3 regions of the Enterobacter sp. UPMP2061 genome follow, and region 1 is predicted to be linked to each of the others. Evidence: predicted binding sites of a transcription regulator. Region 1 holds the regulator's gene; each other region holds the start of a gene.

The links. Region 1 encodes LexA, which represses DNA repair genes until DNA is damaged. Its sites were predicted from a motif close to TNCTGTATGTACATACAGNA; they were not measured.
Region 2: metR (HTH-type transcriptional regulator MetR) is a predicted target of LexA. The motif match lies at 1,866-1,885, and genes of this name have one in related genera.
Region 3: rmuC (DNA recombination protein RmuC) is a predicted target of LexA. The motif match lies at 1,395-1,414, and genes of this name have one in related genera.

What each region holds. Positions count from the first base shown of each region.
Region 1 is NZ_JBSKJP010000013.1:73,431-76,710, reverse strand. Features, by position in the region: gene plsB (glycerol-3-phosphate 1-O-acyltransferase PlsB) at 1-1,239, opposite strand, end outside; gene ACWKXX_RS19405 (diacylglycerol kinase) at 1,394-1,762, shown strand; gene lexA (transcriptional repressor LexA) at 1,871-2,479, shown strand; gene dinF (MATE family efflux transporter DinF) at 2,543-3,280, shown strand, end outside.
Region 2 is NZ_JBSKJP010000005.1:255,976-259,255, forward strand. Features, by position in the region: gene yigL (sugar/pyridoxal phosphate phosphatase YigL) at 1-11, shown strand, start outside; gene ACWKXX_RS13270 (carboxylate/amino acid/amine transporter) at 94-993, shown strand; gene metR (HTH-type transcriptional regulator MetR) at 881-1,834, opposite strand; gene metE (5-methyltetrahydropteroyltriglutamate--homocysteine S-methyltransferase) at 1,951-3,280, shown strand, end outside.
Region 3 is NZ_JBSKJP010000005.1:260,273-263,552, reverse strand. Features, by position in the region: gene rmuC (DNA recombination protein RmuC) at 1-1,352, opposite strand, end outside; gene udp (uridine phosphorylase) at 1,491-2,252, opposite strand; gene ACWKXX_RS13285 (dienelactone hydrolase family protein) at 2,512-3,280, shown strand, end outside.

The sequences.
Region 1 (3,280 bases):
ACCGCCACGCAGCATGGCCTGAATGGTCATCGACAGCGTGCCGGTCTTCGGATCGAGCAGACGACCGGTACGCGAGCGACCGCCTTCAACAAAGTACTCCACGGAATAACCGCGGCTGAACAGCTCGCCCAGATACTCCCTGAAGACGGTGGAGTAAAGCTTGTTACCCTTGAAGGTACGACGAATAAAGAACGCACCCAGACGGCGGAAAATCGGGCCTGCTGGCCAGAAGTTCAGGTTGATACCGGCAGCAATATGCGGCGGCACCAGACCCTGGTGATAGAGCACGTAAGAGAGCAACAGGTAGTCCATGTGGCTGCGGTGGCAGGGCACATAGACAATCTCGTGGCCGTCGTGCGCTAACTGACGTACGCGCTCGGCGTTGTGGACGTTAATCCCCTGATAGAGGCGGTTCCACGTGAAGCCAAGGATACGGTCAGAGAGGCGAATCATCTCGTAGGAGAAATTCGCGGCGATCTCTTCCATCAGCGCTATCGCGTTCTGCTGCGCTTTCTCGTGCGAAATTTTCTTGCTGCGCGCTTCGTCTTCTACGGCACGGGCAATCGCTTTGGAAGCCAGCAGCTTGTTGAACAGATCCTGACGTGCCGGGAGACGTGGTCCAACGGCCGCCAGACGCTGACGTGCAAAGTGCATACGCGCAACGCGCGCCAGCTTTTGCGCAATGATTTTGTCAGTGCCGTGTTCATCCGCCATGCGGCGCAGTGAAACGGAAGGTGAGAAGCGGACAAAGCTGTCGCGTCCCAGCCAGGAGACGGCGAAGAACTTCTGAATGCCGTTGAGCATACGCAGCGGCGGGTTCTCTTCCCCTTTTTCGCGCCCCGGACGACGGCCAAACATCACCGACACCGGCACCATCTGCACGTCCAGATCGGGGTTGCTGCGGTGCAGATCGAGGTAATCATGGAACAGCTTAATGGACTCTTCTTTCGGCGTGTAATAGGTGAACACGCGCGGCCCGCCATGGATGAACACGTAGCGCGGCAGCAGCGTACCGTCGACTTCCAGCGGTTCAAGCGGGTCAGGTAAATCGTGCGCCAGACATTGAGCGCGAAGCGTCAGCAGGTCTGCCTTCGAGTTATAAGGCAAAACGTACATAATAGGGCGCGACGTATCGAGCCCTAATTCCAGCGCAGGTTCTGCTGGGATAGACTTACTTTTTACCAGGACGCTTAATGGTAAATTAAGTAATTTGTAGTAAATTCGTGGCCAGCCGGACATAAACGATGTAAAGCCTCTGGTTAATAATGCAATTGCGGCGCAAGGATAACAGAAAGCGCGCAAAATTTCTGTTGTTACCCGTCATACTTCAGGTTGCAGCAAAACGCGCTGCGGCTTTAGTTACAGACGCTATTTATCATAAAAGGTTCTTTTAATGGCCAATAATACCACTGGGTTAACTCGAATCATTAAAGCTGCCGGTTATTCATGGAAAGGTTTCCGCGCGGCATGGGTTAATGAAGCCGCTTTCCGCCAGGAAGCGGTTGCCGCAATCGTTGCCGTTGTCATCGCCTGCTTCCTTGATGTTGATGCTATCACCCGCGTACTGCTCATCGGATCTGTCCTTCTGGTGATGATAGTGGAAATTCTGAATAGCGCTATTGAGGCCGTAGTTGATCGAATCGGGTCGGAATTCCATGAACTGTCTGGCCGGGCGAAAGACATGGGTTCCGCTGCCGTACTGCTGGCGATTATCACTGCGGCGATCACCTGGGTCACGCTGCTTTGGTCGCATTTCCGATGAGCCTCGAGGAATAATTAAGTCCCTGGTTTTTTGTGCAGTTTTTGGTTCCAAAATCGCCTTTGACTGTATATACTCACAGCATAACTGTATATACACCCAGGGGGCGGTATGAAAGCGTTAACGACCAGGCAGCAAGAGGTGTTTGATCTCATTCGGGATCATATCGGCCAGACGGGTATGCCACCCACGCGTGCAGAAATTGCGCAGCGTCTGGGCTTCCGTTCTCCTAATGCTGCCGAAGAGCACCTTAAAGCGCTGGCGCGTAAGGGCGTGATTGAGATTGTTTCCGGCGCCTCACGCGGCATTCGTCTGCTTGTGGAAGAAGAGAGCGGTATTCCACTGGTGGGCCGCGTTGCCGCAGGTGAACCTCTGCTGGCGCAGCAGCACATCGAAGGGCACTATCAGGTTGACCCAGGCATGTTCAAGCCGAGCGCCGATTTCCTGCTGCGCGTTAGCGGAATGTCCATGAAAGATATCGGTATTCTGGATGGCGATCTGCTGGCGGTACACAAAACGCAGGATGTGCGTAACGGGCAAGTCGTGGTGGCGCGCATTGATGATGAAGTGACGGTTAAGCGCCTGAAAAAACAAGGCAATACCGTGCAGCTTCTGCCTGAAAACAATGAATTCTCCCCGATTGTGGTAGATCTCCGCGAGCAGAGCTTCTCTATTGAAGGGCTGGCGGTCGGCGTTATCCGCAACGGTGAATGGCTGTAATCTCTTCCTGACAGGCTGTAGTTCCTCTACAGCCTGGCCTGTTTTCTGATTCCGGTAATTTCCATGGCATTGCTAACTTCTGCCGATAAGGCGTTGTGGCGTCTTGCGCTACCGATGATTTTTTCCAATATTACCGTTCCTCTGCTGGGGCTGGTGGATACGGCGGTTATCGGGCATCTCGATTCGCCGATTTATCTTGGCGGCGTCGCGATCGGCGCAACGGCGACCAGCTTCCTCTTTATGCTGCTGCTTTTTCTGCGCATGAGTACGACAGGCCTGACGGCCCAGGCGTATGGTGCAAAAGATCCCCTGCGTCTGGCGCGTGCGCTGGTTCAGCCGCTCATTCTGGCATTCGGTGCCGGCGCGTTAATCGTTCTGTTGCGTACGCCGCTGATTGATCTTGCGCTCCATATTGTAGGCGGCAGCGATGCCGTACTGGAACAGGCCCGGCGGTTCCTCGAAATTCGCTGGCTCAGCGCGCCCGCTTCACTGGCAAACCTGGTCCTGCTGGGCTGGCTGCTGGGCGTGCAGTACGCCCGCGCGCCGGTGATCCTGCTGGTGGTGGGCAACCTGCTTAACATTGTGCTCGATCTCTGGCTGGTGATGGGGCTGCACATGAACGTCCGGGGCGCGGCGCTGGCCACGGCGATTGCCGAGTACGGTACGCTGCTGATCGGTTTGGGGATGGTCTGGCGCGTGCTGGCGATGCGCGGTATCACCCTGGATCTGCTGAAATCGGCCTGGCGCGGCAACATTCGAAAGCTGCTGGCGCTTAATCGCGACATCATGCTCCGTTCGCTT
Region 2 (3,280 bases), on a different contig from region 1:
TCCTTGAATAATCTTCAATTGATTGTTTATTGTTCAGATGTCAACTAAAGAGTTCGCTACAATGCCTCTCCTTCTTTCTGAGAGACAAGCATTGTGGCGCTACTCATTATCACCACTATCCTGTGGGCCTTCTCCTTTAGTCTGATTGGCGAATACCTTGCCGGATCGGTCGACAGCTACTTCTCGGTACTGATGCGCGTGGGGCTGGCGGCGCTGGTGTTCCTGCCGTTCCTGCGTACCCGCGGGCAGTCGCTAAAAACGATACTGCTGTACATGCTGGTAGGCGCGATGCAGCTCGGCATCATGTACCTGTTCAGCTTCCGGGCCTACGTTTACCTGTCCGTCTCGGAATTTCTGCTCTTCACCGTGCTGACGCCGCTCTACATCACGCTGATATATGACTTGCTCAGCAGGCGCCGTTTGCGCTGGGGGTATCTGCTGAGCGCTGCGCTGGCAGTCATTGGCGCGGCGATTATTCGCTATGACAAGGTAAGCGATCACTTCTGGACCGGGCTGATGTTCGTCCAGCTCGCTAATATCAGCTTTGCCATCGGGATGGTGGGTTACAAACGTCTGATGGAGACCCGCCCGATGCCGCAGCATAACGCGTTTGCGTGGTTCTATATGGGCGCGGCGATTGTCGCGGTAGCGGCGTGGTTTCTGCTCGGCAATCCGCAAAAGCTGCCGACTACCTCCGTGCAGTGGAGCGTTCTGGTCTGGCTGGGCGTGGTGGCGTCGGGGCTGGGCTATTTTATGTGGAACTACGGCGCTACGCAGGTAGACGCCGGGACGCTGGGGATCATGAACAATGTGCACGTGCCGGCGGGGCTACTGGTGAACCTCGCCATCTGGCAGGAGCAGCCGCACTGGCCGAGTTTCCTTATTGGGGGAACGGTGATCCTGGCTTCGCTGTGGGTACATCGCCGCTGGGTCGCTCCGCGCTCCGCACAAACGGAAGATGGTCGCACGCGTGGTTCCGCGCTGAGCGAATAAACGCTTCCGTAATCGGCTGACGCTGCTCGCCGTCGCGCACGGCGGCGTACAGCCGGCTCCACAGTCCTTCACCCAGGGTTTTGGTGACCACCAGACCCTGGCGTTCAACCGTCTCGACCACCCAGTGCGGCAGCGCCGCAATCCCCATTCTGGCCGCCACCATCTGAATTAACAGCAGCGTGTTATCCACGCTTTTCAGCTGTGGGCTGATGCCCGCGGGTTGCAGGAAATGGCGCCAGATATCCAGACGACTGCGCTGTACCGGGTAAATCAGCAGCGTCTCCGTTGCCAGATCTTCCGGCGTGATACGCGTTTTAGCGGCCAGCGGATGGTCCGGGGCCAGCACCAGACGCACCTCAAAATCAAACATTGGCGAATAGTGCAGACCGCTGCGCGGCAGAATATCTGAGGTCATCACCAGATCCAGCTCACCCTGCTGAAGCGACGGCTGCGGATCAAACGTGACGCCGGATTTGAAGTCCATCTCCACCTGCGGCCACTTCTGGCGGAAGTTCTCAAGCGCGGGGGTCAGCCACTGAATACAGCTGTGACACTCGATGGCGATGCGCAGGGTGGTCTGCTGCGGCTCGTTGCATGACTGCAACGCGCTGGCAATCTGCGGCAGCACCTGGTTCGCCAGCTGAAGCAAAATTTCGCCCTGCGGCGTAAAGCGCAAGGGCTGGCTCTTGCGCACAAAAAGACGGAAGCCGAGGCGTTGTTCCAGATCGCTGAACTGGTGAGAAAGGGCAGACTGAGTCTGGTGCAGCGTGGCCGCTGCCGCCGCAAGAGAACCGCAGTTCCGCAACGCTTGTAGCGTTTTCAGGTGTTTTATCTCGATCATGAAAGTCCTTCACTTCGCCATGAACATTTTGCGCTTGAGGAATATACAGTACCTGCCAATTATAGAAGTGTAAACATCTGGACGTCTAAATAACGAATTTCTACAAGGGGTATGCCATGACAATCCGCACTCACACTCTCGGTTTCCCTCGCGTTGGTCTGCGTCGCGAGCTGAAAAAAGCGCAAGAAAGCTACTGGGCGGGTAACGCCACCCGCGAAGAACTGCTGGCGGTGGGGCGCGAGCTGCGCGCGCGTCACTGGGATCAGCAAAAACAGGCGGGCGTAGACCTGCTGCCGGTGGGCGATTTCGCCTGGTACGACCATGTTCTGACCACCAGCCTGCTGCTTGGCAACGTGCCGGCTCGTCATCAGAACAACGATGGATCGGTGGATATCGATACCCTGTTCCGCATCGGCCGTGGCCGCGCGCCAACGGGTGAGCCAGCGGCAGCGGCGGAAATGACCAAGTGGTTTAACACTAACTATCACTATATGGTGCCGGAATTCGTTAAGGGCCAGCAGTTCAAACTGACCTGGACCCAGCTTCTGGATGAAGTGGACGAAGCGCTGGCGCTGGGTCACCAGGTGAAACCCGTGCTGCTGGGGCCGGTCACCTACCTGTGGCTGGGCAAAGTGAAAGGCGAGCAGTTCGACCGCCTCAGCCTGCTGAACGATATTCTGCCGGTTTATAAGCAGGTGCTGATTGAGCTGGGCAAACGCGGTATTCAGTGGGTGCAAATCGATGAACCGGCGCTGGTGCTTGAGCTGCCACAGGCGTGGCTGGATGCCTTCAAACCGGCGTATGACGCGCTCACGGGCCAGGTGAAGCTGCTGCTGACCACCTATTTCGAGGGCGTAACGCCGAACCTCGACACCATTACCGCGCTGCCGGTTCAGGGTCTGCACGTTGATCTCGTTCACGGCAAAGACGATGTGGCAGAGTTGCACAAGCGTCTGCCTGCGGAGTGGCTGCTCTCAGCCGGTCTGGTGAATGGTCGTAACGTCTGGCGTGCCGATCTCACCGGGAAATATGCACAAATCAAGGACATTGTCGGTAAACGTGAATTGTGGGTAGCCTCTTCCTGTTCCCTGCTGCACAGCCCGATCGACCTGAGCGTGGAGACCCGACTCGACCCTGAGGTGAAAAGCTGGTTTGCCTTTGCCCTGCAAAAGTGTGAGGAGCTGGCTCTGCTGCGCGACGCGTTGAACAGCGGCGACACGGCAGCGATTACCGACTGGAGCGCCCCGATCCAGGCGCGCCGTCACTCGACGCGCGTGCATAACCCGGCGGTGGAAAAACGTCTGGCGGCCATCACTGCCCGGGACAGCCAGCGCCAGAGCCCGTATGAAGTGCGCGCCGAAGCCCAGCGTGCGCGCTTTAACCTGCCCGCATGGCCGACCACAACCATCGGCTCCTTCCCGCAGACTACCGAGATCCGCGGCCTGC
Region 3 (3,280 bases), on a different contig from region 1:
CGAAACTCTTCGTCCTGAGCGGTAGCCTGCTCCACCAGTTCCGGATTAATCTCGCGTTTAACTTCCACCCCCAGGCTGCGAAACGCCTCCGCCTGCGCCAGCAAATTGCCACGCCCGGAGGAGAGTTTTTTCATCGCCTGGCGGTAGTTATCCTGCGCGCGATCCAGGCTTTGCCCCACCGAGGACATATCGTCCACAAACAGCCGCATTTTGTCGTACAGCTTGCTGGCGCGATCGGCAATCTGCTGCGCGTTACGGCTTTGGTGCTCATAGCGCCACAGGTTGGCAATGGTACGTAACGCCACCAGTAGCGTGGTGGGGCTGACCAGCATAATGTTATTTTTCAGCGCTTCGGTGATCAGTTCGGGCTGTCTGTCGAGCGCCAGCAGGAACGCAGGCTCGACCGGAATGAACATCAGCACATAATCCAGCGATCGCAGCCCCGGCAACTGCTGATAATCTTTTCTGCCCAACAGACGGATATGGTTACGCACGGAGGCGATGTGCTCCTGCAACGCTGTTTCGCGGGTGTAGTCATCCTCAGCGTTGAAGTAGCGCTCATAGGCCACCAGCGTCATTTTGGCGTCGATAACCACATCTTTGCCCTGTGGCAGACGAACAATGACATCCGGCTGCATCCGCGAGCGCGCATCGTTCTCAATGCTGACCTGCGTTTCGTATTCGTATCCTTCGCGCAGGCCAGAGGCCTCCAGCACGCGCGTCATGACCACTTCGCCCCAGTTTCCCTGCGCTTTGTTATCACCTTTCAGTGCGCGCGTCAGGTTAACCGCCTCCTGCGCCATCTGCGCATTCAGCTGCTGGAGATTACGAATTTCATGCGCCAGCGTGTGGCGTTCGCGGGCTTCCTGACCAAAGCTGTCCTGTACCTGACGGCGAAAGCCATCCAGCTGTTCACGCAGCGGCGTCAGCAGGCTGTTCAGGCTCTGGCGGTTCTGCTCATCCACGCGGCGATTGCTGTGCTCAAAAATGCGGTTCGCGAGGTTCTCAAACTGCTCGCTAAGACGCTGCTCGCTGTTGATCATCTGACGGATTTTGTCTTCCGCGTGCAGTTGGGTGGACTCAAGACGGGTGGTCACTTCACGGAGATCGGCCTCCAGCGAGGTATTGATATCACGCAGATTGCGCAGTTCGTTATTGAGCAGTTCGCATTCGTCGCGCCAGTGGTCACTCAGCGCAAGCTGTTGTTTCGTCGCGCTAAGTTCAGCGACGATCTCTTCGCGCTCTGCCAGCTGTTCGGCTTTCTGCTGCGCATGCTGGTAGCCGGAAATGAGCCAGCCAATCCCCACGCTCACCAGCGCAATCACTGCATAAATCAGGATTGAGATATCCACAATGCCCCCTGCATCAACGTATTACCGCACAAAATAGAATTGTGCTGTATGAACGTCCAGTTTGAAAGGGTTTTCCTGCGAGGCGTTACGCAAAAAGAAAAGGCCGAGCATGTCGGCCTTTCAGCACTGAAGAGAGAATTAGATCAGGCGGCGCGCCGCTTCAACCACGATTTTCACCGCATGGCTTTCAGTCTGCTTCATGGTTTCAGCGTTCGGGATCTCCTGCTGGGTACGGTTGACGATAACGCCCGCCACCATACCGGCACGCAGACCCTGGCTTGCGCACATGGTCAGCAGCGTCGCAGATTCCATTTCGTAGTTCATGACGCCCATCGACTGCCACTCTTCCATGGAGCCTTTGAAACGGCTCACCACGCGACCAGAGAAGGTGTCGTAACGCTCCTGGCCCGGGTAGAAGGTATCGGAAGAGGCAGTTACGCCCACGTGGGTGGTTGCGCCCACGGACTTCGCGGCTTCAACCAGCGCGGTGGTGCATTCGAAATCGGCCACTGCCGGGAATTCCATCGGTGCAAAGTGCAGGCTTGCCCCGTCCAGACGCACGGATGCGGTGGTAACCAGCACGTCGCCCACGTTGATGTGCGGCTGAATGGCGCCTGTGGTGCCGATGCGCAGGAAAGTACGAATGCCCAGCTGCGCCAGCTCTTCAACGGCGATAGAGGTAGACGGGCCACCAATACCGGTAGAGCACACGATCACCGCTTTACCGTCCAGCTCTGCGCGCCAGGTGGTGAATTCGCGATGCGCTGCCAGCTTAACCGGCTTATCCATCAGCGCGGCGATCTTTTCCACACGCTCAGGATCGCCAGGGACGATAGCAAGCGTAGCCCCTTGTAAATCGTTTTTAGTGAGGCCGAGATGAAAAACATCAGACTTAGACATAGGTGACTCCTCTGTGGGTCGGTTTGTCAGAAGAAGTAAAACGGTACTTTACAGAAGCAATGTGCATTATTTCGTGACACACCTCACCATGAATGAAAATGATTGCAGTTAATTTCCATAAAATAGTGATTCACATCACACTAACAAGTTATATCGCCGGGTGCTGCACAAAAGATAGACGCTATAAGGCACTGTGGATTGTTAACCTGGTGTCTATATTTATCTTTGCGCTAATCCATTCATTGGTACGGAGAATGCCATGACTGAAAAAACCGGTTTTGCACCTGCTGCGGCCCCGCATGCTTCAACCATCGTCTCAACCCCTGAAGAGGCCATTACCGCAGGCGAGACCTCCATTCCCTCCCAGGGGGAGAACATGCCAGCGTACCACGCGCGGCCAAAATCTGCCGATGGCCCGCTGCCCATCGTGATCGTGGTGCAGGAAATATTTGGCGTTCATGAACATATTCGCGACCTCTGCCGCCGTCTGGCGCTGGAAGGTTACCTGGCCGTTGCGCCGGAACTCTACTTCCGTCAGGGCGATCCGAATGATTACAGCGACATCCCGACGCTGTTCAGCAACCTGGTCAGCAAAGTGCCGGACGCGCAGGTGCTGGCCGATCTCGACCACGTTGCCAGCTGGGCGGCGCGCAACGGTGGCGACCCGCACCGTCTGATGGTGACCGGCTTTTGCTGGGGCGGACGCATTAGCTGGCTGTATGCCGCGCACAATCCGCAACTGAAAGCCGCTGTGGCCTGGTACGGTAAACTGGTGGGTGAAAAGACCCTGAACTCGCCGAAACATCCAGTTGATATCGCCACCGATTTAAATGCCCCGGTGCTAGGGCTGTATGGCGGCCAGGATACCGGCATTCCGCTTGATACAGTCGAGACCATGCGCCACGCGCTGCGGGCGGCAAACGCGAAGGCCGAAATAGTGGTGTACCCGGATGCGGGACACGCGTTTAATGCCGATTATCGTCCGAGCTATCACGCAGAATCGGCGAAAGATGGCTGGCAGAGAATGC